Gemmatirosa kalamazoonensis: one gene and its partner. The protein of the gene in region 1 interacts with the protein of each later gene in a pairwise test. Links are inferred from orthologs where the notes say so. Each region holds a gene or a part of one and is shown on either strand. Other genes may lie near its edges. The genes, in order: asd and def.

What was found.
Region 2: the proteins of asd (region 1) and def interact in binary tests that used the Escherichia coli proteins (3 or more experiments, as listed by UniProt). The link is inferred for Gemmatirosa kalamazoonensis from one-to-one orthologs.

What each region holds. Positions count from the first base shown.
Region 1 is NZ_CP007128.1:3,957,860-3,972,322, reverse strand. What follows is about bases 10,763-13,758. They hold asd (aspartate-semialdehyde dehydrogenase), read left to right. Parts: upstream 10,763-11,687; coding sequence 11,688-12,830; downstream 12,831-13,758. Other genes in these bases: lysC (lysine-sensitive aspartokinase 3), read left to right, coding at 12,838-13,758; J421_RS17250 (M20/M25/M40 family metallo-hydrolase), read left to right, coding at 10,763-11,634. In the rest of the region: dxs (1-deoxy-D-xylulose-5-phosphate synthase), read left to right, coding at 1-1,052; J421_RS17295 (NAD(+)/NADH kinase), read left to right, coding at 1,075-1,968; DNA repair protein RecN, read left to right, coding at 2,057-3,796; J421_RS17285 (hypothetical protein), read right to left, coding at 3,800-5,590; J421_RS17280 (hypothetical protein), read left to right, coding at 5,759-7,543; J421_RS17265 (Rad52/Rad22 family DNA repair protein), read right to left, coding at 8,118-8,987; J421_RS17260 (hypothetical protein), read right to left, coding at 9,050-9,736; J421_RS17255 (hypothetical protein), read left to right, coding at 10,040-10,555; more of J421_RS17250, read left to right, coding at 10,642-10,762; more of lysC, read left to right, coding at 13,759-14,196; dapB (4-hydroxy-tetrahydrodipicolinate reductase), read left to right, coding at 14,193-14,463.
Region 2 is NZ_CP007128.1:2,978,912-2,993,076, reverse strand. What follows is about bases 1-2,698. They hold def (peptide deformylase), read left to right. Parts: upstream 1-918; coding sequence 919-1,479; downstream 1,480-2,698. Other genes in these bases: rsmB (16S rRNA (cytosine(967)-C(5))-methyltransferase RsmB), read left to right, coding at 2,526-2,698; fmt (methionyl-tRNA formyltransferase), read left to right, coding at 1,559-2,497; yajC (preprotein translocase subunit YajC), read left to right, coding at 579-908; tgt (tRNA guanosine(34) transglycosylase Tgt), read left to right, coding at 1-563. In the rest of the region: more of rsmB, read left to right, coding at 2,699-3,908; J421_RS12800 (PASTA domain-containing protein), read left to right, coding at 3,905-4,312; rpe (ribulose-phosphate 3-epimerase), read left to right, coding at 4,424-5,092; J421_RS12790 (TlpA disulfide reductase family protein), read left to right, coding at 5,089-5,763; J421_RS12785 (hypothetical protein), read left to right, coding at 5,764-6,192; tRNA (adenosine(37)-N6)-threonylcarbamoyltransferase complex transferase subunit TsaD, read left to right, coding at 6,189-7,271; J421_RS12775 (prolipoprotein diacylglyceryl transferase), read left to right, coding at 7,348-8,187; J421_RS12770 (FeoA family protein), read left to right, coding at 8,331-8,645; feoB (ferrous iron transport protein B), read left to right, coding at 8,648-10,861; J421_RS12760 (FeoB-associated Cys-rich membrane protein), read left to right, coding at 10,875-11,042; J421_RS12755 (hypothetical protein), read left to right, coding at 11,053-11,739; J421_RS12750 (hypothetical protein), read right to left, coding at 11,705-12,469; J421_RS12745 (class IV adenylate cyclase), read right to left, coding at 12,456-13,049; J421_RS12740 (HAD family hydrolase), read right to left, coding at 13,063-13,764; J421_RS12735 (DMT family transporter), read right to left, coding at 13,761-14,165. UniProt on the Escherichia coli protein: Removes the formyl group from the N-terminal Met of newly synthesized proteins. Requires at least a dipeptide for an efficient rate of reaction. N-terminal L-methionine is a prerequisite for activity but the enzyme has broad specificity at other positions.

The DNA of each region.
Region 1 (14,463 bases):
AGAAGGGAAAGGGCTTCCCGGCCGGCGAGCACGGCGAGAAGTGGCACGCGCTGCCGGCGGGCCACGATCCGGCGACGGGCAAGCAGATCGCGGTGTCGTCGGCCGGCCCGACGTACACGAAGGTGTTCGGCCGCGGCCTCACGGAGCTCGGCGCGATCGACCCGCGCGTCGTCGCGATCACGGCGGCGATGCCGAGCGGCACGGGCACCGAGGAGTTCGCGAAGGCGCACCCGCAGCGCTTCTTCGACGTCGGCATAGCGGAGGGGCACGCGGTGACCTTCGCGGCGGGGCTCGCGACGCGCGGCGTCAGGCCGGTCGTCGCGATCTACTCCACGTTCCTGCAGCGCGCGTACGACAACGTGATCCACGACGTCGCGATCCAGAAGCTGCCGGTGGTGCTCGCGATGGACCGCGCGGGGCTCGTCGGCGAGGACGGCGAGACGCACATGGGACTGTACGACATCGCGTACATGCTCGCCGTTCCCGGCATGACGGTGACGGCGCCGTGCGACGGCCGTGAGCTGCTGGCGCTGCTGCGCTCCGCCACGCTGCACGACGGCCCGTTCTGCGTGCGCTACCCGCGCGCCACCGTGCCCGACGCGGTGCCGCCGACGGCGCAAATCGATGCGACGCCGTACGGCACGTGGGACGTGCTGCGCCGCGGCAAGGAGGTCGCCGTGCTCGCGGTGGGCACCATGGTGCAGCCCGCCCTCGCCGCGGCCGACACGCTCGCGTCCGAGGGGCTCGACGTCACCGTCGTGAACTGCCGCTTCCTGAAGCCGTACGACGAGGTCACGCTCGCGGCGCTGCTCGCCGAGCACCGTCAGCTCCTCGTCGTCGAGGAAGGCACGGTCGTGAACGGCTTCGGCGCGTACATGGCGAACGTCGTCGCGCAGCTCGAGCCGACGGTGCGCGTGGTCGCGCACGGAGTGCCCGACCGCATCATCGTCGCGGCGCCGCGCGCGCGCCAGCTGGCACGCTGCGGGCTCGATGCGGCGGGGATCGCGGAGCGCGTGCGCGCGCTGCACGAGAGCGAAGCGGTCGCCGGCTGACGGGTGAGCGCGCGTGACCCCGGTGGGTGAAGAGCGGAAGGCCGCGCTGCGCCTGGGCGTCGTGGGGCATCGCGGCTACGCGGACCTCCCGGCGATCATGCGCACGCTGCTCGACCTGTCGCCGCAGCTCGGCTTCGAGCTCGCGTTCGAGCCGGAGCTCGCCGACTTCGCGCCCGACGCGGTCGCGCGCCTAACGGACGACACGCCGCTCGACGCGCTGCTCACGCTCGGCGGTGACGGGACGCTGTTGCGCGGCGCGCGTCTCGTCGGCGAGCGGCAGGTGCCGATCCTCGGCGTGAACCTGGGGCGGCTCGGCTTCCTCACAAGCTGCGGGCCGAATGAGCTCGACGACGCGCTGCGCCGACTCGCCGCCGGCGACTACTACGCCGAGCCGCGCATGGCGCTGCACGCGAGCGCGGTGGATCCCGGTGGCACGGAGCGGCTGCACTGGCGGTCGCTGAACGACGTCGTGCTGCACAAGGGCGGCTTCGCGCGCGTCGTGCGTTTCGACGTGTGGATCGACGGGGAGCCGATCGGCGCCTACGGTGCGGACGGCGTCGTCATCTCCACGCCGACGGGGTCGACGGCGTACTCGCTCTCGGCGGGCGGTCCCGTCGTCGTGCCGACGGTCGAGTCCATCGTCGTCACGCCGGTCTCGCCGCACACCCTCGCCATCCGTCCCCTCGTGCTCCCCGCGTCGGCGGAGGTGCGCGTGCGCGGACGCGACGGGCCGGAGGAGCTGCTCGTGACGGTCGACGGCCAGGTGGGAACGAACTTCGCCTCGGCCGAGTCGCTCGTCGTGCGCCGCGCGCAGCGTCCGGTGCTCGTCGTCCGCTTTCCCGGGACGACGTTCTTCGCGCGCCTGCGCCACAAGCTGGGCTGGGGCGGACTCGCCGACCGCGACGAAGTCGCCTGACGCGCCCTCGACGGCGACTGCGTCCGCGCGGAGCCCCACCGCGTCGACGGGGTATTGCCATGGATTCCCGCGAACGTACTCTCGCTGCATGCTGACCGAGCTCCGGATCAAGAACTTCGCCATCATCGAGTCGCTCACGCTGCCGCTGGCGCGTGGGTTCAACGTGCTGTCCGGCGAGACCGGTGCGGGCAAGTCGATCATCGTCGGCGCGCTCGGCCTGCTGCTCGGCGAGCGCGCGAGCGCGGACCTGATCCGCACCGGCACCGACCGGGCATCGGTCGAGGGTGTGTTCGACACCACGGACCGGCCGGATCTCGCGCGGCTGCTCGACGAGCGTGGCGTGGAGGTCGAGGAGCAGACGGTCGTGCTGAAGCGCGAGATCGCCGCCGGCGGACGCGCGCGCGCGTGGATCAACGGCACCACCGTCACGGCGGGCGTGCTCGCCGAGGTCGGGCGGCTGCTCGTGAACCTGCACGGCCAGCACGAGGCGCAGACGCTGCTCGACGGCGACTCGCAGCGGCGTATCCTCGACGCGTTCGGCGGCGCCACCGCGCAGGCGGAGCGCGTGCGCACCGCCGCCGACACGCTGCACACGCTGCGCGACGAGATGCGCACGCTCGCCCGCCGACGCGCCGAGGCGGAGCGGCGCGCCGACTACCTGCGCCACGTCGTGCAGGAGATCGAGGGCGCCCGCCTAACGATCGGCGAGGACGACCGGCTCGAGGAGGAGGCACGGCGGCTGGAGCACGCCGAGGAGCTGCGGTCGCTCGCCGGCGGTGCGCACGAGCTGCTCGAGGGCAGCGAGGACGCGGTGCTCGCCGCGCTCGCGCAGCTCCACAAGGCGCTCGGCTCGCTGCAGCGCATCGACCCGTCGTTAGGCCGCCTGCAGGAGCTGTACGACGGCGCGTTCTACTCGCTCGAGGAGCTGTCGCGCGAGCTCGAGGAGTACGAGGGACGCGTGGAGCTCGATCCCGATCGGCTCGAGGAAGTGCAGCGCCGCCGCGACCTGCTGTTCCGGCTGTGCAAGAAGTACGGCCCCGGGCTGGGTGAGGTGATCGAGACCGGCCGGACGGCGCGCGAGGAGCTCGACCTCGTCGACTCCGCGGGCTTCGACCTCAAGTCGCTGGAGCAGCGCGAGGCCGCCGCGCGCGAGGAGCTCGTCGCCGAGGCGGCAACGCTCTCGGAGATGCGGCGCGCCGCCGCGGAGCGGCTGTCGGCCGCGGTGGAGGCGGTGCTGCCGGACCTCGGCATGGCGGACGGCCGTCTACGCGTGGAGCTGCCGCCGCGCGGCGAGCCGGCGGCGACCGGCGCCGAGGACGTGGAGTTCCGCGTCGCGCTGAACCTCGGGCACGACGCGCGGCCGCTCGCGCGCGTCGCGTCGGGCGGCGAGCTGTCGCGCGTGATGCTCGCGCTGAAGACGATCCTCGCGCGGCTCGACGGCGTGCCGACGCTCGTCTTCGACGAGGTGGACGCGGGGATCGGCGGCCGCGTCGGGCTCATGGTCGGCGAGACCATGCGGCGCGTCGCGCAGCACCATCAGGTGTTCGCGATCTCGCACCTGCCGCAGCTCGCCGCACGCGCGCATCACCACATCCTCGTCGCGAAGGGCGCGAAGGGCGGCGTCACGACGGCCGACGTCCGCGTGCTCGCCGGCGACGAGCGGGTCGTCGAGGTGGCGCGCATGCTCGGCGGCGATCCGGAGAGCCAGGTGAGCCGCGCCCACGCCCGCGAGCTGCTCGACACTGCCGCGGTGGACACGGCGAAGCTGCAGAAGCCCGCAGCGCCAGAGCCGTCGCTCGCCGCTGCCGCGCCGCGGCGACGCCGCTAGCGCCTAACGGCGGGGCGCGCGGGCCGGCGCCGGCCGCCGCGGGCTGGTGCCGAAGATCTGAGCGTACACGCGGATCACGAGCTGATCGTAGCGCGTGCGCGGCACGACGCCGCCGCTGCCGCCGAACGTGGAGGTATGCAGGTAGCTCACCTCCGCCGGCAGCCAGGAATGACCGCGGGCGAACGCGCCGAGCGTGGAGTACGTGATCCCGAAGCCGGCGAGCTGCGCGCGCGCGCCCGTGCCGACGCCGAGCAGCGACGCGTCGACGAGCTCGTCGGCGCCGGTCGCGTCGGTCGTGCTCAGCGTGCCCACGTACTTGTCGTCGCTGCGCGAGCGCAGCGCGTACTGTGCGGCGAGCGAGAACGCGTCGTTGGGCGCCCACCGCGGCGTGATCTCCACCGACACCGTGCGACCGCTCGTGCGCTGCGCGGTCAGTGCGCGCTCGCCGGGCGCGAACAGCTCACCAGGGAACAGCGGCACGCGCACCTCGACGTCGTGCGCGAGCGGCGACTCCACGCGCGCCACGGCGCTGACCCACGCGCGACGGCCGATCGACACGTCGGTGGCGGAGCGGAAGAGCAGGGCGGGTCCGCTGCCCGTCGGCACGAAGAAGACGAACGACGGGAACGCCTCGCTCCCCGTCGCGAGGCGGTACCCGGCGCCGATCGTGCTGCGCACGCGGACGCCAGAGCGCACCGGGTCGCGCGGCCCGCCGAACGTGTCGAGCCACATCACGTGCGCGGCGAGCTCCACGTCGCCGGTGCCCTGCACGGTGACGCCCTTCACCGAGTCGGACGCGACGCCGAAGCGGTCCTCGGTGAGGACCCGCTGGAGCCCCGCGGCGGCGATGCGCGCCGTCGCCGCGGCGGGGAGCGCGGGCGTGGCGAGGTCGTTGACGTCGAACGCGGCGAACGCGGTGCCTAACGATCGGATGCGGGCCTCGACCGCGCGCTGCGGCGCCGTGCCCTGGATCGGCACGAACGGCCCGCCCGGCTGCGCGGTGGTGCCCGCGCCGTACACCTGCGCGAGCCCGCTCGCGACCGCGCGTGCCGAGCGCGCGAGCTGTGTCGCGCCGGCGCGGTTCGCGATGACCGCCGCACACTGGGGCGTCGTCGTGGGGCCGGCGACGGCGGGACACGTCGCGAGGGCCGACTCGAGCGCGCTCGCCGCGGCGCCGAGCTGCTTCTGCACGAGCGCGTTCTGCTGCGCGGCGGCCGAGCTCCCGCTCGGCGCCGTCGCGCCGTTGGCCGGGTTGAACCCGAGGTTCCCGGTCGTGCCGCCCGGGTTCACGACGAGGTTCACCGACGACTCCGTGCGCACGACGGGCAGCATCGCACTGATCGCGAGCCGCCGCGTTAGGCCGACGTCGAGCTGGAACGGGATGCGCGTGACGAGCGTGCGCAGGCCGGTGTTCGCCACGCCGAGCGTGAGCCCGCTGGTCACGCCGACGCTGTCGCGCAGCGCGCGCTCGGCCACGCCGACGAGCGCGAAGTGCGACGCGCCGAACGCCGCCGAGTCGAACGAGAAGCGCGCGCCGAGCGGGACGCGCGTGCTGCCGTCCGCGCCGGAGACGCCGCCGAACTGCTCCGACGTCGCCTCGAACAGGACGCCGAACCGGAGGCGCGCCTCGCCGCGCACCGGCAGCGACGCGTCGTCGAATCCGCCGGCGACCGAGCGCTGGGCCGCGAGCGGCGCGGCGACCGCGAGCTGCGCGGCAAGCGCGAGCTGCGCGGCGAGCACCCCGCCGGCGACCGCCCCGGCCGCGGGTGCCGCGCCTCCACGCCGTCGCGCCATGTGTCGTACCTCTGAGTCCGTAAGTCCTTGTGGCGCAACGCCGTGCGCACTGCCCGGCGGGGCCGGGCGGTAGCCCGCTAGATTAGCGGCGTGGTCGGAGCACGTCAACCGACGGGACCCGCCACGCGCACGCATCGTCGGCCCTGCACGCACGCACCGCACGCACACGTGAACACCACTCCGCCCCCGCAGATCCCCTGGCAGGTGACCGGCAACCACTGGCTCGCACTGCCGTGCATCCATCCCGCCGACGGTGCGATCTGGGCCGCCGGCGTGCTGCACCGCGGCGCGCGCGCCGCGATCGAGTTCGCCGGCGGCGCGGAGTTCGTGGAGGGGCGCGGCGAGCCGCTGCTGCGGCCGTCGCTGCGCGTCGACGGCACGCTGCGCGAGCTCGCGGCGGAGGGGATCGCGTGGGAGCGCGCGGTGCAGTGGCTGCCGACGTTCACCTGCACGAGCGGATCGCTCGTCGTGCGCGGCTCGGTGTTCGCGCCGCACGGCCGCGACACGGATCTGTCGGGGGCCGTGTACACGATCTCGGTGGAGAACCGCGGGGCCGAGACGGTGAGCATCGACATCGCGCTCGAGGGCACGCTGGGACATCGCCAGATGCGCGTCCGCTCCGCGCGTCCGTTCCCCGACACGCACCGCGCGTCCGTCGGCGCGAACGAGGTGGTCGTGCTCGAGGGCACCGCGCTTCCCGGCGTCGTCGCGTTCGCGTTAGGCGCGGACGGCCCGGCCGCCGTCGACGTGCACGACGGCGAGGCGCCGCGCTTCTCGGTGCGCCGGACGCTGTCGGTGGAGCGCGGCACGACGCGGCAGGTCGCGTTCTATCTCGCGGCGGGCCCCGAGCGCGACGGCGCGGAAGCGACGGTGGCGGCGATGCGCCGCCGCGGCTGGCGCGACCTGCTCGCCGCGACGCGCGAGGCGCTCCGCGCGCTCGAGCAGGTGACCGGCAACGACGCGATCGACCGCATCGTGAACCGGAACCTCATCTTCGCGTACTTCTACGGCTGCGCGCGCGCGCTCGACGACGCGCACTACTACCCAGTGCGCACGCGCGTGCCGTGGCACGCGCGCGGGATCACGGTGCGCGACTGGGAGGCGCTCATGTGGACGCTCCCGGCCGTGCAGCTCGGCGACGCGCCGCTCGCGCGCGAGCTGCTGCTGCGCACGTGCGAGCTGCACGGCTACGCGCCGGGGCAGGGCGTGCACTACGTCGACGGCACGCTGTTCGAGCCGGGCTTCTCGCTCGAGGGGGCGGCGGCATACGCGCTCGCCACGGACCGCTACATTCGCGAGACCGGCGACGATCAGATCGTCGACGAGCCGGCGGTCGCCGACACGCTCTATCTCTCGAGCGACGACATCGCGGCGCGGCGCGACGAGAACGTGCCGCTCTACTCGACGGAAGTGACGCTTTCCGGCGCCGCCGTCACGCACCCGTTCACGCTGCACGGCAACGCGGTGGTCGCGCAGGCGCTCGAGGTCTTCCGCCGCACGCTCGACGAGGAGACCGCGCGCGAGGTGCAGGACCCCGAGGCGGTGCGCGCGGCGCTGCTGCGGCACTTCGCGTCGGAGCGGGACGGGAAGACGGGGCTCGCGTCGGCGGTGGACCTCAAGGGCGCCCGCGCGATGGAGGACGACCCGCTCGCGTCGTCGCTCTGGCTGCCGCTGTACGAGGCCGTCGATCGCACCGACTCGACGTACCGGCGCACCGCGCGGGGCCTCGGCGCCACGCCGACGTCGCTCGCCCAGCAGTGCGCGCGGCTGCTCGGTCCGGACGCGCCGCAGGTGCTGCAGTGGCTGCGCCGCGCGCCGCTCGACAACGGGGTGGCGGCGGAGATCGTCGGTCCCGAGGGCAAGGCCGTCGCGAACGGCGGCGACGCGTCGCTGTCGGGGCTCGTCGCGTACATGGTCTGGTACGCGGTGCATGTCCTCGGCGTCGCCCCCTGACGGACCGGCTCGGCGGCTTGAACCGATCGCGTGGGGCGGCTATACTCCGGGGTACGTCGCGCGGGAATAGCTCAGTTGGTAGAGCACAACCTTGCCAAGGTTGGGGTCGCGGGTTCGAGTCCCGTTTCCCGCTCTTGATGCGAACGCGAACGCGGGGCCGGCAACTGCTGCCGGCCCCGCGTCGTTTCATTCGGACCCTCGGACCCATGGTCGGACGAGCGCCGGCTCCTCGCTTGGCGTGCCGCAGTGCCCGTCGATGGGCCTCGATCACATCGACGACGGCGCCGCGGGCGTGGTCTCGAGAACTTGCGCCCGCTCCGTCCGCACTGTCATAGTCAGAAGCCGGCGCATCGCGTTAGGAAGATGCATGCGCGAGCACTGCATGTGCGCGAACCGCCCGGGTGGTGGAATGGCATACACGGGGGTCTTAAAAACCTCTCCCGAAAGGGTTGCGGGTTCGAATCCCGCCCCGGGCATCGTTGGGCGTTAGGCACTGGTTAGCCACGAAGCGGCCCGGCAACCAAGTTGCCGGGCCGCTTCGCCTGACGCCTAACGGCTGCCTAACGCGTCAGGCTCAGAACGGGATCTCGTCGTCCGCCGTCGCGCCGAGCGGCGAGCTGTCGAACGCGATCTCGTCCGGCTCGTCGGCCGGCACCGTCGCCGGCGCGCCGCCCTTGGCCTTGCCGTCACGCGGCGGCCACACGACGCCGTCGCAGCTCCGGTCGCGGCACTTGAAGTCCGGCGCCTTCGGGTTGCGCTTGCTGAGCCGGTTGTCCCACATCCGGCCGCCGCACTTCGGGCAGCTCACCGCGTCCGGGTCCGTCGCCATCGCCGTGGCGGGGCGGTTGCCGTTCGCCGCCGGCTCCGCGCGGGGCTCGTGCTCCTCCACCGACACCGCCGAGGCGACCGGCACGTCGCTCGGACGTCCCTCGCTCGGACGCCCATTGCCGTTGCGGCGCGTGGTGCGGCGATCGTACGCCGCCTGCGGATCCTCGACCGGCTTCGCGTACCGCCCATCGCCGTCGACCTCCACCCAGTTCGGCTCCAGCGCGTAGAGCTCGTGGCCGATGCCGAAGCGCACCGCGGCGCGCTTGAACGCGTCCGTGGCCGCCGACTTGTAGTCGCGCCCCGTGCCCACGTCCTCGCGGATCACGCCGAGGATCTGCAGCCGCGCCTTGAACGAGCAGACGTGCCCGTCTTCGTCCTGCGCCGCCAGCGGCGGGAGCAGGTCGAGCGTGAGGTCCCACTCGCCGGGCACCACCGCGTCGAGCCGCTCGCGCACCGTGTTCGCGTCGATGTACGCGACGAAGCGCGCGTACCACCGCCCGTCCCGCTGCACCGAGCGCCCGTCCTGCCGCCAGGAGACCACCCCCGCCGGCAGCGAGGCCGCCAGCGCCGACCAGATGTTCGTCTTGTCCAATTGTGTCTCGTGTCTCGCGATCATCTCTCGTCCGTCCGGTTTCGTCCAGTGAATTGGTTGGCGCCTGGTCGGTTACGGCGGCACGCCTAGCGCCCTCCGGCGCGCGCCCCGTGCGGTGTGCGGTTGTGCGAGTGCACGTCGGCCACGGCCGCGCAGCGCGGGCCGTGCACGCAGTACCACCCGTGTCGGTCGAGGAAGACGAGGTGGACCGTCATGTGCCCGTTCGCCTCCTCGTCCACCCGGAAGAGCTGCTCGACGGAGGTCGCCGGGCCGCACTTCACGAGCGGGTCGAGCTGCCGGACCTTCACCACCCGGACGATCGGCGGTGCCGGCTTGCTTGGCTTCCCGGCCTTCGCCGGCTTCCGTCGCGCCCCGTTCGTGGCCGTGCGACCGCCGCGGACCGCCGGCTTCGCGGCCCGCTTCGTCGGCGCGGCCTTCTTCACCGGCGCCTTCGCCACCGGGACGACGGCCGCCTTCGTGCGCGGCGGGGGCTTGGGCTGCGTCCGGCTGGCCGTCGGCGCGTGCCCGTTGCCATTCCGGCTCGCCGGCTTCGCCAGTGGGGCCACCTTCGTCGGCGGCGCCGGCTTGGTCGCGGTCGCCTTCGTCGCCGCCGTCTTGGTCGTCGCCGCCTTCGTCGTCGTCGCGGCCTTCGTCCCGCCCGTCTTCGTCACCGGCCGCTCGGCCCCCGTCTTCGGGGCGGCCGACTTCGGGGCGGCCGGCTTCGGGGCCGGTGCTGCCGCCTGGCGCTTCACTCCTCTCTTGGTCCCCGCCACGCGGCTTCCTCTCGCTTTATGGTCGATCGCTCGGGCACTTTGCCGTGCCCGAAAATTACCCGAAGCTCTCGCCGCTGTCAACATCGAAGACGGTCTCGGTGAAGGCTCGTAAGCCGTTTATTTACAATGCGTTACGGATGGCTCTCGGGCCGCGCCGCGGCACCCGGGCCGGCGGCCGGGCGACCTGCTACCCCGACCCGCCGGCGACGTTCGGTCGAGCTCCCCGGCGCGGTGGGTGGCCTGCCTCCTGCACCCTCTGATCCATCCGGTAAGCGGCACGAATCTCTGACGGTGAGGGTGGGCATGGAGAGCGGTCAGGACTTTCTGCGGAGCCAGATCAACAACGCGGTGATGCAGCATCGGACATTCCTCCAGAACCTGGAGGATCACGAGACTCAGGCCGAGGACGCCCGGTATCGCGACCTCTGCAGCCGATTCATCCCGCGGGCGCGCGAGCACCAGCGCATGCTCGAGGACTATCAGCGCTCCATCGGCGCGGAGCTCGGCGCCGGCAAGAAGGCCATCGGCACCGTGCTCGGCGTCGCGCGCGACCTCGCCGACGCGGCACGCGAGAGCGACTTCCTGCGGCTCGTCGGCGACATCGTCACGTCCCGGCAGTCCGAGGACACGTTCAAGACGTTCCGCGAGGCCGGCCGCGCGCTCGGCGACACGCGGCTCGCCGAGATCGGCGAGATGGGCGAGCGGCACCACGACGACTACGCGAAGGAGGCGAACCGTCTCGCGCAGCAGATGTTCGTGGAGCACGTGCGCGGCAGCGGCGGCGCGGAGCTGTCCACGGAGACGCGTCCGTCGGTCTGACGCGCTGATCGTCGCGTCACCGCGGCGACGCGACGGCGGGGCCGCGTGCGTGGCATCGCGCACGCGGCCCCGATTACAATACCGCCATGACCGACGTCGTCGCGCTCGCGGCCGAGCTGCTCGCCATACAATCGTCCTCCGGCGGCGAGGGACACGCCGTCGACTTCGTCTCACGCTGGCTCGTGCGCCGCGGCTGGAGCGTCACCGTGCAGGAAGTCTCGCCCGGGCGCGGCAATGTGTGGGCGACGCGCTCCGGCGGTGGCGTCACGCTCTCGACGCATCTCGACACCGTGCCGCCGTACTATCCGCCGCGCCTCGAGGGCTCGCGCCTGTATGGCCGCGGCGCGTGCGACGCGAAGGGCATCGCCGCCGCGATGCTCTCCGCCGCGGACCGTCTCGTCGCAGCGGGCGAGCAGCGCGTCGATCTGCTGTTCGTCGTCGGCGAGGAGAAGGGATCGGACGGCGCGCGCGCCGCGAACCATCTCCCGGCGACGAGCCGCTTCCTCGTGAACGGCGAGCCGACGGAGAGCAAGCTCGCGAGCGGCGCGAAGGGATCGCTGCGCGTCACGGTGCGCACGCGCGGCCGCGAGGCGCACTCCGCGTACGCGCACCTCGGGCGCTCGGCGATCGAGCCGCTGCTCGATCTGCTGCCGACGCTGCGCTCGCTGCCGTTGCCGAGCGACCCGGTGCTCGGCAACACCACGTACAACATCGGCGTGGTGCGCGGCGGCACGGAGGCGAACATCGTCCCGGCGCATGCGGAAGCGGAGGTCATGTTCCGCCTCGTCGGTCCGGTGGACCCGTTGAAGGAGCAGCTCACCGAGTGGGCACGCGGGACGGCGGAGCTGGAGTGGGGCTCGCACATCCCGGCACAGTACTTCCACACCATCGACGGCTTCGAGATCGCCCCCGTCGCGTACACGAGCGACATCCCGCTGCTCGCCCGCTGGGGCACGCCGCTGCTCTTCGGCCCCGGGTCGATCCATGTGGCGCACACGCCGGACGAGTTCATCGCCGTCGACGAGCTGCGCGCGAGCGTCGACGCGTACGAGCGCATCGTGCGCGCGCTGTTGTCGTGATCGACGTCTCGTGCGCGACGCCTGCGCCGCCTAACACCTTCGAGTCTCCTCCCATGCCCCGACCGACGCCGCACGTCCCGCCGCTCGCTTCGCTCGTTCCGACGGGCGAGTCGTTCTCGCGCTGGCCGGTCGCGATCCTCGGCGCCACCGGCGCGGTCGGCCAGACCTTCGCGCGACTGCTCGCCGACCATCCGTGGTTCGAGGTCGTGGAGCTCGCCGCCTCCGAGCGCTCGGCCGGCAAGCGCTACGCCGAGGTCACGCGCTGGATCGAGGGCGTCATGCCCGACGCGCTGCGCGACCGCGAGGTGTTGCCGTGCGATCCCTCGGCGGTGCGCTCGACGATCGTGTTCTCGGCGCTCGACTCGTCCGCTGCCGGCACCATCGAGCCCGCGTTCGCCGCGGCCGGCAAGCTCGTATTCAGCAACGCGAAGAACTTCCGCATGGCGCCCGACGTGCCGCTGGTCGTGCCCGAGATCAACGGCGATCACCTCGCGATCGTCGAGGCGCAGCGCCGCGCGCGCGGGTGGGACGGCGCCATCGTCACGAACGCGAACTGCTCGGTGACCGTCGCGTCGCTGCCGCTCGCGCCGCTGCACGAGGCGTTCGGTCTGTCGAAGGCGTTCCTCGCCACGATGCAGGCGGTCTCCGGAGCCGGCTATCCCGGCGTGCCGTCGCTCGACATCCTCGGCAACGTCATCCCGTACATCGCCGACGAGGAGCCGAAGGTCGAGACGGAGCTGCAGAAGATCCTCGGCCGCGTCGACGGCGAGCGCATCGCGCACGCGCCGTTCGTCGTCACGGCGCACACGAACCGCGTGCCGGTGGAGCACGGCCACACCGTGTGCATGTCGTTAGGCTTCGAGCGGAGGCCGAGCGTCGACGAGGTGCTCGAGGTGCTGCGTGAGTGGCGCGGCTCGGAGCTCACGCGCGACATGCCGAGCGCGCCCGAGCGCCCCATCGTCGTGAGCGACGCGCCCGATCGCCCGCAGCCGCGGCGCGACGTGATGGCGGGCGACGGCATGAGCGTCACCGTCGGTCGCGTGCGCGCGGACCACCTGCTCGACATCCGACTCGTCGCGAGCGGCCACAACACGATTCGCGGCGCCGCCGGCGGCTCCATTCTGAACGCCGAGATCGCGCTCGGCGCGCCGTCGCGCGCGCACGGGGCGGTGGCCGCCGCGGCGCTCGCGGGGTGAGCGCGCCTTGATCGTCGTCAAGTTCGGCGGCACTTCGGTCGGCGACGCGGAGGCGATCGAGCGCGCGGCGTCGATCGTGCGCGGGCGCCTCCCCGGCCGCCCCGTGATCGTCGTCTCCGCGATGGGCGGCGCGACGAACGCGCTGCTCGCGCTGGCGGAGCAGGCGTCGCGCGGTCAGCTCATCGGCGCCGCGCGTGCCGTGGAAGCGCTGCGCGAGCGTCACCTGAACGCGGTGACGGCGCTCGTGCCCGACGCGCAGGCGGCCACCGAGCTGTCGGGCGAGCTCGGGGCGATGTTCGACGAGCTCGCGCGGCTCGCCGAGGCGATCTCGGTGCTCGGCTTTCTCACGCCGCGCAGCCTCGACACGATCGCGGCGTACGGCGAGATCCTCTCGTCGCATCTCGTGACCGCGGCGTTCCGCGCGCGCGACATTCCGGCCGAGCTGGTGGACGCGCGGCGCGTGATGATCACGGACGATCACTTCTGCAAGGCGGAGCCGGACGCCGACCGGATCGCCGAGGCGGCGCGCGCGCATCTGCAGCCGCACCTGCGCGAGGGACGCGTGCCGATCATGGGTGGCTTCATCGGCGCGACGCCCGACGGCATCACGACGACCCTCGGTCGCGGCGGCTCGGACTACAGTGCGTCGCTCGTCGGCGCGGCGCTGCAGGCGGACGTCATCGAGATCTGGACCGACGTCGACGGCATGCTCACGGCCGATCCGCGTGTGGTGCCCGATGCGCGTCTCATCGAGCGGATCCGGTTCGACGAGGCGTCGGAGCTGGCGTCGTTCGGCGCAAAGGTGCTGCACCCGAGCACGATCGCCCCCGCCGTTAGGCGCGGCATCCCGGTGTACATCTACAACTCGCGGCGGCCGGAGGGGAAGGGCACGCTCATCACGTCGGACGCACCGCGCCGCCCGGTGAGCGCGATCGCCGCGAAGAGCGCGACGACGGTGGTGAAGCTGCGCTCCACGCGCATGCTGCTCGCCTCGGGGTTCATGAAGACCGTGTTCGAGATCTTCGAGCGGCATCGCACGTCGGTGGACGTCATCGCCACGTCCGAGGTGTCGCTGTCCGTCACGCTCGACGACCCGTCCAACCTCGACGAGCTGCTCGGCGACCTCACGCCGCTCGGCGACGTGTCGGTGGAGCGGGAGCGCGGGATCGTGTCGATCGTCGGCGCGGGGCTCAGCGACAACGGCGTCGCGCTCGCCCGCGCGTTCGGCGCGCTCGGCGACCTGCGCGTGCACATGGCGTCGCTCAGCGCCACGGGCATCAACCTCACCCTCGTCGTCGACGGGGAGCACGTCGGCCCGGCCATGCAGCGGCTGCACGACGCGTTCTTCGGGGAGGGCGCGACGTGACCGCCCCGCTGCGCGTCGCGCTCGTCGGCATGGGCAAGATGGGCCGCACGATCGATGCGCTGGCCGCTGAGCGCGGCGCCGAGATCGTGGCACGGCTCGACCGGGACGATCGTGTGGACGCCGCGGCTCTCGGCGGCGCTGACGTCGCCATCGACTTCACCGAGCCGGCCGCCGCGGTGCCTAACGTGCGCGCGTGCCTCGCCGGCGGCGTGCCCGTGGTCGTCGGCACGACGGGCTGGTACGACCAGCTCCCGGCGCTCGAGCGCG
Region 2 (14,165 bases), 970 kb from region 1 along the record:
CCGCGGACCGGCCGCGCTACCTGATGGGCGTCGGCTACCCCGAGGACCTCGTGGAAGCGGTGCGGCGCGGCGTCGACCTGTTCGACTGCGTGGCCCCGACGCGCATGGGGCGCAACGGCGCCGCGCTGACGCAGGACGGGCGCATCAACCTCAAGAACGCGCGCTACCGCAACGAGCCCGGTCCGCTCGACGAGGCGTGCGACTGCACCGCCTGCCGCCGCTTCTCGCGCGCCTACGTGCGCCACCTCGTGGCGGCTGACGAGATGCTCGGGCTACGCCTCCTCAGCCTGCACAACGTACATTTCCTGGTCGCGCTCATGCGCGACGCCCGCGCCGCGATCGAGCGCGGCACGTTCGACGGGTGGAGCGCGGCGTGGCTCGACCGCTATCTCGCCGGCGAGCGCGCCCGCGGCGCGGTCTCCCGACCAGTGTTGCCGCATGCGAAGAAGTCGGGACTCGGGACTCGGGACTCGGGACTCGGCAGCCCAGAGCCCACGAGTCCCGAGTCCCGAGTCCCGAGTCCCGAGTCCCGAGTCCCGAGTCCCGAGTCCCGAAACCGTTAGGCACCGGAGCGATAGATGCAGGGAACCCCGACGTGGGCCCCCACGCTGTTCATGTACGTCGCGTTCGCGGCGATCTTCTACTTCATCCTGTGGCGCCCCCAGGCGCAGCAGCGCAAGCGGCACGAGCAGCTCATCCAGCAGCTCAAGCGGGGCGACGAGGTCGTGACCGCCGGTGGGGTGCTCGGCAAGGTGGAGCACATCCAGGAGCTGACGGCCGGCCGCCCCACGTCCGACGACCGCATCACCATCCGCTCCGGCGACTCGCGGCTCATCGTCGAGCGGCGGAGCATCGCGCGCGTCGCGTCGGCGACGGCGGCGCCCGCGTCGACGGCGGCGAACGGCTGAGGAACGGCGCGTGGCCCTGCTGGACATCCACGTCCTCGGCTCGCCGGTGCTGCGCGAGCCGACGAAGCCGGTCGAGCGCGTGACCGACGACCTGCGCCGCCTCGTCGACGACATGTTCGAGACGATGCACGCCGCGAAGGGGATCGGTCTCGCCGCGCCGCAGGTCGGCCGCCTCGAGCGGCTGTTCGTCGCCGAGGTCGACGAGGTGCGCGTGGCGATCTTCAACCCCGAGATCGTCGACGCGACGGGCAAGCCGGTGAAGGCCGAGGAGGGATGCCTCTCCATCCCGGACATCTACGGCGACGTCGAGCGCCCGCCCGTCGTCACCGTGCGGGGCCTCGACCCGAACGGCCAGCCACTCGAGCTGGAGGCGTCCGACCTGCTCGGCCGCTGCTTCCAGCACGAGATCGACCACCTGCACGGCCGGCTGTTCATCGACTACTTCAGCATGTTCAAGAAGCGGTCGGCCATGGCGGCGTGGGAGCGCGAGAAGGCGAAGTATCCCGCGCTGCGCCGCACGCTCGTCGCCGCGAAGGATCTCGCCGAGCAGCACAATGAAGAAGCCCTGTGAACGCTCCACGCTCCACGCTCCCCGCTCGGTTCGTCGACTGGCGGAGCGAGCGGGGACCGTGGCGCGTGGAGCGTAGAGCGTGCGGATTCTGTTTTGGGGGACTCCCGATTTCGCGACGCCGCCGCTGCGCGCGCTGTTAGGCGAGGGGTTCGACGTCGTGGGCGTGGTCACGCAGCCCGATCGCCCGCGCGGGCGCAGCCGGTCGCGTCTCGAGCCGTCGCCCGTGAAGGAGATCGCGGCCGCCGAAGGGCTGCCCGTGCTGCAGCCCGAGCGCCCGCGCGGCGACGCGTTCCTCGACGAGCTGCGCGCGCTCGCGCCCGACCTCTCGGTGGTCGTCGCGTACGGGCACATCCTGCCGAAGGCGGCGATCGACCTGCCGGCGCGCGGCACGATCAACATCCACGCGTCCGTCCTCCCCGCCCTGCGCGGCGCCGACCCGATCCGGGCCGCGGTGCGGCAGGGGCTCGCCGAGACCGGCGTGTCGATCATGCGCATGGTCCCCGCGCTCGACGCCGGGCCGGTGCTCCACGTGCTGCGCACCCCCATCTCGTCCGACGAGACGTTCGGCGAGCTGGAGCTGCGCCTCTCGGAGCTCGGCGCGCTCGGCCTCATCGAAGCGCTCGCGCTCCTGGAGACCGGCGCCGCGCACGAGACGCCGCAGGACGACGCGCTCGCGACGTACGCGCCGAAGACCGAGCGCGAGCACGCACGCGTGCGCTGGAGCGCGCCGGCCGAGGACGTCGCGCGCGCGATCCGCGCCTACGACCCGCGCCCGGGCGCCTACGCCACGCTCCGCGGCGCCGACGTGAAGCTGTTCGGCGCGCGCGCCGTGCCGGTGGAGGAGCGTCCCGACGCGGCGCCGGGCGAGGTGCTCGCGTTAGGCGGCGACGGGCTCACGGTGAAGTGCGGCGAGGACGCGGTGCGCGTCGCGATCGTCCAGCCGGCGGGCAAGGCGCGCATGACCCCGGGCGACTGGGCGCGCGGGCGCGGGATCGAGCTCGGGGACGTCTTCGCCTGAGGGTTGGGCGGGTGGCTATCTTTCGATCATGCCGCACTCCCCTCCGCAGCCCCGCCCGGCGACGCCGAGCATCACGCCCACGCGCATCCTCGCGGCCGACGTGCTCGCGGACCTGCGCGGCGGCGCCCTGCTCGACCACGCGTTCGAGCGTCGCACCGCGGGGCTCGAGGCGCGCGACCGCCGCTGGCTCCACGAGCTGCTGTGGGAGATGCTGCGGCGCCGGGGGTGGCTCGACGCGCTGCTGACGGAGCGCGTGCGCGGCGGCCTCGCGCGCCTCGACGCCGACGTCACCGACCTGCTGCGGCTCGGCGCGTACCAGCTGCTGTACATGGGGAGCGTGCCGGCGTACGCGGCGATCGGCCAGACGGTGGAGCTGGCGAAGCGCCGTCACGGGCTCGGCGCGAGCAAGCTCGCGAACGCGGTGCTCCGCCGCATCGACCGCGACCGGCAGGATGCGGCGGACACCGGGCTCGCGCCGATGCTCCCCGACGATCCGATCGACGCGCTCGCGCTCCGGCACTCGCACCCGCGGTGGCTCGTCGCGCGGTGGGCCGAGCGCTTCGGCCTCGTGGAGACGGCGCGGCTGCTCGCCGCGAACGACGCCGAGGCGCCGGTGGTCGTGCGTCCGTTCGGCGTGACGCGCGACGAGCTCGTGGCCGCGCTCGCCGGGGCGGGCGTCGGCCTGGCCGACCCGGGGCGCGACGTGACCTGGGCGCGCGACAGCGTGCAGCTCGCGTCGGGCACGCAGCTCACGGCGTTAGGCGCGTTCCGCCAGGGCCAGTTCTTCGTGCAGGATCCGGCCTCGACGCTCGTCGTGCAGTATGCCGCGGTGCCGGAGGGCGCCGACGTCGCCGACGTGTGCACGGCGCCCGGCGGCAAGGCGCTCGAACTGTCGCGCACGGCGCGCGCCGTGTACGCGAGCGACGTCTCCACGTCTCGGCTGCGACGCGTCGTCGCGAACGTCGAGCGGCTGCACGCCGACCGCGTGCACGTCCTCGCCGCCGACGCGCGCAACCCGGCGGTGCGTCCGGTGGACGCGGTGCTCGTCGACGCGCCGTGCACCGGCACCGGCACGTTCCGTCGGCACCCGGACGCGCGGTGGCGCCTGAAGATCTCCGACCTCGCGGTGATGGCGTCGCTCCAGCGCGCCGTGCTGCGCGGCGCGGCGTCGATCGTGCGCCCGGGCGGGCTGCTCGTGTACAGCACGTGCTCCCTCGAGCCCGAGGAGAACGACGCGCAGGTCGACGCGTTCCTCGCCGAGCATCCCGAGTTCACGCCGGAGCCGCCGCCCGACGGTGCCGTGCCCGCCGCGGTGCTCGACGGCGATCGCCTGCGCGTGCTGCCGCACCGGCACGGCGTCGACGGCGCGTTCGCCGCGCGGCTGCGTCGCTCGGACGAGGTGGCCGCGTGAGCGCGGGCGTGCCGCCGGAGACCCCGCCGCGCGCCCAGCCGCCGCGCGCGCAGCCGCCGCGCCCCGAGGCGCCGCACGGCAGCCCGTGGCGCAGCCGCGCGCGGCGCGTGCTGCCGTACTTCGTGGTCGGCGGCGCGGGGTTCCTGCTCGCCTACCTCGTCGTCTACCTATTCGTCTTCCCGTCGCGGCTGGTGCCGAACGACCGCCCGGTGCCTAACGTCGTCGGTATGCTGCAGGTCGACGCCGAGCGGGCGCTGCGCGACGCGGGGTTCCAGCCGCAGCAGGGCGAGCGGCGCGTGAACGCGTCGGTGCCGCCGGAGACGGTCGTCGCGCAGACGCCGCCGGCCACCACCATGAAGCCGCCCAACACCACGGTGATCATCGACATCGCCGCTAGTCCCTGAACAGCCGGGACTCGGGACTCGGGACTCGAGACTCGCGTCTCGGGCCTAACGAGTCTCGAGTCCCGAGTCCCGAGTCCCGAGTCCCGAGTCCCGAGTCCCGAGTCCCGACGCGTGCCCGTCCGCATAGCCCCGTCCATCCTCAGCGCCGACTTCGCGCGCCTCGCCGACGACATCGCCATGTGCGAGGCGGGGGGCGCGGACGTGATCCACGTCGACGTCATGGACGGACGCTTCGTGCCCAACCTCACGTTCGGCGCGAAGATCATCGAGGCCGTGCGCCGCGTGACGTCGCTGCCGCTCGACGTGCACATGATGGTCGTCGAGCCCGAGCGGTGGTTCGACGACTTCGCCGCCGCCGGCGCGAGCGGCATGACGATCCACGCCGAGGTCGCGCCGCACCTCGACCGGCAGATCGCGCGCATCAAGGAGCTCGGCTGCCGCGCCGGCGTCGCCGTGAATCCCGCCACGCCGCTCGCGTTCGTCGAGGAGATCGCGCACGAGCTCGACCTGCTGCTCGTGATGACCGTGAACCCCGGCTTCGGCGCGCAGCGGTTCCTCGAGTACTGCGTCGGCAAGATCGCGCGCGCGCGCGCGATGCTCGACGAGGCGCGCAGCGGCGCATGGCTCGAGGTCGACGGCGGCATCAACCGCGCGACCGTCGCGCGCTGCCACCGCGCGGGCGCCGACACGTTCGTCGCCGGCAACGCGGTGTTCACGGCGGCCGACCCGCGCGCGGAGATCGCCGCGCTGCGCGACCTCGCGACGACGGTGACGGTATGACGGCGCGCGCGCAGTGGCTCACGGTGCTCGGCGTCGTCGCCGCGCTCGCCGTCGCGCTGTGGGCGGCGACGCACTTCCTCGGCGACGAGCTGTTCGAGGTCACGGTGGGCACGAAGGCGCCCACGTTCGCCGCGCGCACGCTCGATCCCGAGCCCGCGACGCGGTCGTTCGACGCGTACAAGGGGAAGGTCGTGCTCGTGAACGTGTGGGCCACGTGGTGCGCGCCGTGCCGGCAGGAGATGCCGAGCATGGAGGCGATGTACAAGGACTTCGCGCCCCGCGGCTTCAAGATCGTCGCTGTCAGCATCGACGACGCGGGGCAGGAGCAGAAGGTGCGCGACTTCCTGCAGGAGTTCGGCATCACGTTCGACGTGCTGCACGACCCCACGGGCGCCATCCAGAAGACGTACATGACGACGGGCGTGCCGGAGAACTTCCTCGTCGGCGCGGACGGCGTGATCCGCAAGAAGTCGTACACGCAGGACTGGAACTCGGAGACGAACCGCGCGCTGGTCGCGCGGCTGCTCGACGAGGCGGGCGCGCCGCCGGCGGCGACCGCCACCATCAAGCCGCACACGCCGACGCCGGTGGTGGAGCGCGCGGGCATGTCGGTGGAGGTCGTGCCCGACACGGCGGCCGCGACGCCGCCCCGCGCGGGAGCGCGGCGGTAGATGGCGAGCGCGCCCTGGACCGACGCGGTCACCGAGGCGTTCACCGAGCGGCTCGGCTACAAGTTCGCGGCACTGTTCTTCGCGCTGGCGCTGTGGGTCGTCGCGAGCGGCGAGGAGACCGCGTCGCAGTACGTGCCCGTGCACTTCGCGCCCGTCGTCGACAGCGCGGTGCGCATGGTGGGCGACGCGCCGCACGTGCGCGCGCTCGTCGAGGGCCCCACGCGGCAGCTGCTGAAGCTCTACCGCGATCCACCGACGGTGCATCGCACGTTCGGTCCGGCGACCCCGACCTCGCTCACCGTGGAGCTGCGCGCGAGCGACGTCGACCTGCCGACGGGGCTCGACGGCGTGACCGTGCGCGACGTGCAGCCGCACGTGCTCGTGCTCCGCTTCGATACGGCGGCCGACCGGAGCGCGGCATCCCGGTGAGCACGCTGGTACTGGGCATCGAGACGTCGTGCGACGAGACGTCGGCCGCGGTGGTGGAGCTCGGCGACGCGTTCGCGCTCCGCTCGCTCGTCATCCTCTCGCAGGACGTGCACCGGCTGTTCGGCGGCGTCGTGCCGGAGATCGCGAGCCGCGCGCATCTCACGAGCGTGGTGCCGGTCACGCGCCGCGCGCTCGCCGACGCCGGCGCGTCGTTAGGCACCGGCGACGGACGCCCGATCGATGCGGTCGCGGTGACGCACGCGCCGGGGCTCGTCGGCGCGCTGCTCGTGGGCATGAGCTACGGCAAGGCGCTCGCGTACGCGGCGGGCATCCCCGTGCTCGGCGTGCACCACATGGAGGGGCACCTGTTCGCGACGGCGCTCGAGCACCCGGACGCGGTGCCGCCGTTCACCGCGCTGCTCGTGTCGGGCGGCCACACGCTGCTGCTCGACGTGGAAGCGTGGGGGAGCTACCGGCTGTTGGGCGCGACGCGCGACGACGCGGCGGGCGAGGCGTTCGACAAGGTCGCGAAGCTCATGGGGCTCCCCTACCCCGGCGGGCGGCTCATCGAGCAGCTCGCGCGCGACGGCGATCCGGCGCGCCACCGCTTCGCGCGGCCGATGGTGCGGGCGAACCAGACGCTCGGCGACGCCGACTACTTCGACGTCTCGTTCAGCGGGCTGAAGACGGCGCTGCTCCACGCCGTGCGGCGCGCCGAGTCGGCGGGCACGCTGGAGACGGAGCGCGCGCACCTCGCGCGCGGCTTCCAGGACGCGCTCGTCGACACGCTGGTCGAGAAGACGGATCGCGCGGCGCGCGCGTTCGGCCGCGAGCGGATCGTCCTCGGCGGCGGCGTGGCGTGCAACCGCGCGCTGGCGGAGGCGATGCAGTCTCGCGCGAACCCGCGCGGCGTTCGCGTGTACGCACCTACGCCGCGGCTCGCGACGGACAACGCCGCGATGATCGCCGCCGCCGGCGCGTGGCGTCTCGCGCGCGGCGAGCGCTCCGACTGGTCGTTGAACGCCTACGCGGCGCAGCCGCTGCCGGGACTCGGGACTCGGAACTCGGGACTCGGTTAACGTACTTTCACCTTCCGAGTCCCGAGTCCCGAGTCCCGAGTCCCGAGTCCCGAGTCCCGAGTCCCGAGTCCCGACCTTGTCCGCTCCCTTCACCATCGAGCCCGCCACGCTGCAGGTCGGCCCCCTCTCCCTCACGGGGTTCGGGCTGGCGGTGCTGCTGGCGTTCGCCATCGCGCACATCATCTCGCAGCGCGAGCTGGCGCGACGCGGGCACCTGGCGGAGGCGGCCGCGATCCCGGACCTCGTGACCGCGGCGCTCATCGGCACGCTCGTCGGCGCGAAGCTCTACTTCGTGATCCTGACGCGCGACTTCGGCGCCATCTTCAGCCGCGGCGGGTTCGTGTTCTGGGGCGGGTTCATCGGGTCGGTGCTCGCCTGCTGGCTCGTCATCCGGCGGAAGGGGTTCTCCTTCCTGCGCTTCGCCGACGTCGCGGGGATCGCCATCGCGGCCGGCTACTCGGTGGGGCGCAGCGGCTGCTGGGCCGTGGGCGACGACTACGGCAAGCCGTGGGACGGCTTCCTGGCGGTGAAGTTCCCGCACGGGTTCCCGCCGTCGACGGCGGAGAACATGATCCGACAGTTCGGCGCCCAGCTGCCGGCCACGGTGCCGCCGTGGGAGGTCATCGGCGTCTACCCGACGCAGCTTCTCGAGGTAGTGCTCGGCTTCGTGATGTTCCTCGTGCTGTGGCGGCTCCGCGCGCACACGCACAGGGAGGGCTGGCTGTTCGGTGTCTACTGCGTGCTGGCCGGCCTGGAACGGTTCGTCGTGGAGTTCCTGCGCGCGAAGGACGACCGGTTCGCCGGGCCGCTGTCGACGGCGCAGCTCATCGCGCTGACGATCACCGTCGTGGGGGTGCTGATCATGTGGTCGCGCCGCGGCCGCGAGCTCGCCCCGCCGGCCTACGCCGCGGCCTGAGGCGCGGCCTGCGCGCGCCGGGGAATACCTGGCAGGTTCGCGGTGTAATTCCGAGTGTGGTTGACCTGATTCGCAGCCAGTATAAGATTACAACAGCCTAGTTGAGAACGATTCTCAATTAGCTCTCGACCGCACCGCGACTCGTGTTCCGCTTCCTGCGTCCCAAGGCCGCCACCGCGCGGCAGCTCAACGTGCTCTCGGAGCCGGCAGCGCCGGTGACCGAGGTGGCGCGTGACTGCCTGCTGGCGTCGTGCGCCGTCGGGGACCGGGCGACGGTGCTCGAGATGCGCTGCGACGACGTGCAGGCGTGCCGGCTGCGCGCGCTCGGCGTCTGCGAGGGCGCGTGCGTCTCCGTGCTCGACGCGCGGCACGCCATGGTCCTCGACGTGCGCGGCACGCGCATCGCCCTCGGCAAGGCGCTCACGGCGGGCATCACGGTCCGGCCGCTGCCGGTCTGAGCGTGTCCCCCCCGCCAGCCGCGGCGGGCCGGCGCCGGTCGAGCGCCGACGCGGCGCCCGACGCTTCCGCGGTCCCGCCGCTCGTCGCCCCCGCGGCGACCCCCGCCGTCCTCCGGGTGGCCCTGGTCGGGAACCCGAACACGGGCAAGAGCACGCTGTTCAACGCGCTCACCGGGCTGCGCCAGAAGGTCGGCAACTTTGCCGGCGTCACGGTGGAGCGGCACGAGGGCAGCTACCGCGGCTCCGACGGCACCCGCGTCAGCGTCCTCGACCTGCCGGGCAGCTACTCGCTCTCTGCCGGGTCGCCCGACGAGGCGATCGCCCTGGAGGTCCTGCTCGGCCGCGGCCGGGACACGCCGCTCCCCGACGTCATCGTCTGCGTCGCCGATGCGCAGCACCTCGAGCGCAACCTGTTCTTCACGAGCCAGCTCCTGGAGCTCGGGCGTCCGGTGGTGCTGGCGCTGAACCAGATGGACGCGGCCGAGGCCGCGGGGATCCGCATCGACGTGCCCGAGCTGATCCACGAGCTCGGCGTCACGGTGATCCCGACGGTGGCGAAGCGCGGCGAGGGGGTCGAGCGTTTGAAGCTCGCGATCTCGCGCGCGACGTCGCTTCCCCGCCCGCAGCGGCTGTTCGCGATGCCGCCCGCGGCCGCGGACGCGCTCGCGCCGGTGACGGCGGTGCTGGAGGCGGCCGGCTTCGACCCGATGCCGGCGGCGATGGAGGCGCTGCGCCTGCTCGCCGTGACGCGTCCCGAGTCGCACCTCGCGGCGGCGACGGATCTGCGGCCGCGGCTGGAGGCGGCGCGCGACCAGCTGCGCCGCGCCGGGCACGCGCCGGAACGGCTCGAGGCGGAGCTGCGCTACGATTGGATCGGCGGCGTGCTGTCGCGCGTCGTGACGCGGGCGGAGCGGCGCGCGCGCACCGCGAGCGACCGGATCGACGCCGTCGTGCTGCACCGCGTGTGGGGGTGGGTGATCTTCCTCGCGCTCATGGCGGTCGTCTTCCAGTCGATCTTCACGTGGGCGACGCCGGTGCAGGACGCGATCGAGGGTGCGATCTCGTGGCTCGGCCAGACGCTGGGCTCGGGGCTGCCGGCGGGCGATCTCCGGAGCCTCGTCGTCGACGGCGTGATCGCGGGCGTGGGGAGCGTGCTGGTGTTCCTGCCGCAGATCGCGCTCCTGTTCCTGTTCATCGGCCTGCTCGAGGACTCGGGCTACATGGCGCGCGCCGCGTTCCTCATGGACGCGCTCATGCGCCGAGTGGGGCTGCACGGCAAGAGCTTCATCCCGATGCTCTCGGGCTACGCCTGCGCGGTGCCGGGGATCATGGCCGCGCGCACGGTGGAGAACCCCGAGGACCGGCTGGCGACGATCATGGTCGTGCCGCTCATGAGCTGCTCGGCGCGGCTCCCGGTCTACACGCTGCTGATCGGCGCGTTCGTGCCGGCGACGGCGCTGCTCGGCGGCATCCTGAGCCTGCAGGGGCTCACGATGCTCGCCATGTATCTGTTAGGCACCGTCACCGCGCTCGGCGTCGCGGCGCTGTTCAAGCGCACGCTGCTGCGCGGGCCCATGCGACCGATGATCCTCGAGCTGCCGCCGTACCGGTGGCCGAGCGCGCGCAACCTGCTGATCGGCGTGACGGGGCGGGCGAAGCTGTTCCTGCGCAAGGCGGGCACGGTGATCCTCGCGCTCTCGGTGGTGCTGTGGGCGCTCGCGACGTATCCGCGCGCGACGCCGAACCCGGGGCTCGCGCCCGAGGTGCAGCAGGAGCAGGCGCTGGAGCACTCCGCGCTGGGACGCATCGGCCATCTCATCGAGCCCGCCGTGCGCCCGCTCGGCTTCGACTGGAAGATCGGCGTGTCGATCGGCGCGTCGTTCGCCGCGCGCGAGGTGTTCGTGTCGACGATGGGCACGATCTACGGCGTGGGCGAGGCCGGCAACGACGTGACCGCGCTGCGCGCGAAGCTGCGCGACGAGCGCGACCCGCGCACCGGACAGGCGGCCTACACGCCGCTCGTCGCGGTCGCGCTCATGGTGTTCTACGTGTACGCGCTGATGTGCATGAGCACCGTCGCCGTGACGGTGCGTGAGACGGGGGGCGGGCGCGAGGGCTGGCGGTGGGCGGCGATCCAATTCGCGTACATGCTCGCGCTCGCGTACGGCGCGGCGCTGCTGGTGTATCAGGGCGGGCGGCTGCTCGGCCTCGGATGATGGAGGTGGGTTCGTGAGCTCTCTCGTGCAGACGTTGATCGTGGCGGCGATCGTGCTCGCGGCACTCGGCTACGCGGGCCGCCGGCTGTGGCGCACGCTGCACCCCGTGAAGGCGGCGGGGTGCGATGCGGGGTGCGGCTGCGGCGGCGAGTCGGCGTCGAACGACTGGGCCAAGACCTGAGTCGGGGCCGGTGCGGGTCGTCGCGGTCGTCGCGTTAGGCGCCGCACTCGCTGCGCGCGCCGCACCGGCGCAGCACGCGCCGCCGCTCCCGCGCACGACGTTCGGCGCCGAGCTGGGGCTCGGCGGCTCGCTCGGCGGCGCGCTCGATCAATCGTGCAGCTGGCGCGTGTCGCTGAGCGGTGGTGGGTCGATCGTGAAGCACCTCGCGCGCGTCGTCGTGCTCGAGGGGAGCGCCGCCGCGCACGGCACCGTGCGACTGACCTCGTGCAGCTACGGCATCGTATACCCGCCGCCGATCGTCAGCGCGTTCGAGCCGCTGAACGTCGTCGCGGAGCACGATCCCTCGCGCCACCCGTTCGTGTCGACGGTCGCTCGCGCCGGGCTGGAGACCCCGCGCGAGTGGAGCGACGGAACCGTGGTGCGCGTGACCGCCGGCGCGGGTCGGATGTGGGGCATCGGCGTGCCGTTCCGCACACTCCGGTTCGCGTCGCTCCTCGGCTCCGAGCGCCTGCTCTGGTCGGCGGCACTCGAACGCTGGTGGTACCAGCTGCCGGTCGTCGGCCAGGCGGCGATGAGCCCGACGCCGCGCTCGGAGATCCGTCGCCTTCCCACGCACCACACCACGCTGCAGCTCGGCGTCGAGTGGATGCCGCGCGTGGCGCCTAACGCGGCGCGCGCGGCGACGGCGCCTCGTTGAGCGCCGGCAGCACGGCCGCCCAGCAGCGGTCGGCGGCCACGAACGTCGCACCGAGCGCGGAGCACCACGCGCGCCACGCCGCCACGCGGTCGCGCTCCGATGCGACGCCGAGTCGTTGGGCCGCCGCGGTGAGCTCGTCGAGCGCGGCGAACAGCGGCTCGGTCTCGTCGAGCAGCTCGGCCTCGAGCGCGCGCCGGTCGGGCGCCGACGCGGGATAGCGCGACGCCGCGAGCGCGCCGAGCGCGGCGCGGATCTCGGCCGCCGCGCGCGTGGCGCCCACCGACTCGGCCACGCGCCACGGCGCCGCCGTCGCGCCGGCGCCGAGCGCGCGCTCGTGCGACGCGCGCAGCGCGCGAAGCGGCTCGACGAGCGGCGCGAAGAAGCGGTCGTGATCGGAGCCGGGCAGCGCGCGTCCGGCGCCGTAGGCGCGCATGCCGCGCATCAGCTCGGGGAGCGAGAACACGTCGGCGACGAGACGCGCGGCCTCGGCGTCGAACGACTCGGGCGCGCCGGCCGCCGTGAGGCGCAGCGCGCCGCCGTTCACGAGATGCAGCACGACGAGCAGCCCGTCCGCGCCGCGCGTGACCGCGACGCCGACGATCCGCGCGTACCGCACCTCGACGTCCCTCCCCGTCGTGCGCGCGAGCACGACGCGGCGCTCGGGCTCGACCCGCATCGTCGCGGGGCCGATCCCCTCCACGTGCACCGGCGCGCCGTCAGTCGCGGTCATCGTCGTCGGACTCCGATGGATCGAGGTCGCGCGCGGACAGCGCGGCGCGCTGGCCGGTGCGCCGCTCGTACTCGGCGGCGAGCGCGGAGAGACGCGTGTCGGTGAAGCGATCGCGCGGCATGCCGAGCGCCACGATCGCGCGCTCGATCGCCGGGCCGTCTCCCTCGACCTCCACGAGCGTGTCCATGCGCGGATAACGCTCGAAGCGCACGGTCGCGTCACCGAGCGCGTACATCGCGACGTCGCGCTCCACTTCGCGCGTGCGCACGTAGCCGAGCCGCGTGAGCACGATCTCCACCGATTCGGCGTCGACCCGCGCACTGCGCTCCTCGCGCGCCTTGTAGCCGTCGAGCGTGCGCGTGGGTCCCTTCCAGTCGAGCGAGCCCTCGACGGAGCCGTCGCGGTGCTCGATGCGGCGCGTGCGCAGCACCTCGTCGCGCGCGGTCATCGAGCCGTCGGGCGCGTCGAAGCGGCGGTCGATCATGCGCCCCTCGAGCAGCAGTCGGCCACCGGCGAGCTCCACCCGGCGGCGGACCGCGTCCACGTCGTCCACGACGGCCTTCAGCTCCAGCTCGAGCATGCGCGTCTGGTGCCTAACCCATGATCGCCGCGATCACGGCGTCGGTGTCGGAGAGGTCGGCGAACACGGCGCTCGGCCCGTGCGCGGCCAGCTCCTCGACGGAGTAGCGGCCGGTGGCGACCGCGATGGTGCGAGCGCCCACCGAGCGCGCGCAGTCGATGTCGGCCGGCGTGTCGCCGATGACGACGATCGCGTGGCCGGTGAGGTCGACGCCGAGCGACTCGCGCGCGCGCCGCTGCGCGATCTCGGGCAGCCGCGGGCGATGCTCGTGGTCGGAGCCGAACGCGTTCACGCGGAAGCGCGAGAAGTCGATCCCCGCCGCGTGGAGCTTCGCCGCGGCGCCCTCTGCCACGTTGCCGGTGAGGAGCCCGAGCACGACGTCGGAGCGGCGCTCGAGCGCGTCGAGCAGCTCGCCCACGCCGGGGAGACGGCGGACGTGGCGCGTGCCCGACGCGAGCTCCTCGCGCAGCCCCGCGAGATACAGCGCGAACAGCTCGTCGAGCCGCGCGTCGATCGCGTGGTCCGCGTGCCCTTCCTGCCGCATCAGCTCGCGCGCGATCTGGATGTCGGTCTTGCCGTCGTAGCGGTAGCGCGGATCGCCGGTCGAGCCGAACACGCGCGTGAGCGCGCCCTCCATCGCGCGGCGGCCGACGCCGTCGCCCCACAGCAGCGTGCCGTCGATGTCGAACAGGACGAGACGGTCCCCCGCGGTCATGCGCGCGACACCACGAGGCCGGTCATGATGAGCGACGCACCGCCCAGCTGCAGCGCCGTCGGCACCTCGTGGAACGCGAAGTATGCGACGACGAGCGCGATGATCGGCTGCAGGTTGCTGAACATCGCGGTCTTCACGGGGCCCAGCACGCGCACGCCGCGGTAGTAGAACAGGTACCCGATGACGAGCGCCACGATGCCGCTGTAGATCGCCGCGGCCCACGCCACCGGCGGCAGCGTCGACGCGTCGAGTCGCAGGAGCCCCGGGAACGCGACCACGGCGTACACCGCGACGCCGCCGACGAGCGTCCAGGCGGCGAGCTGTACGGGGTGCACGCGCTGCGCGTACCGCTTCAGCAGCGCGCTGTAGAACGCCCACGCCGCGCACGCACCGAGGATGAA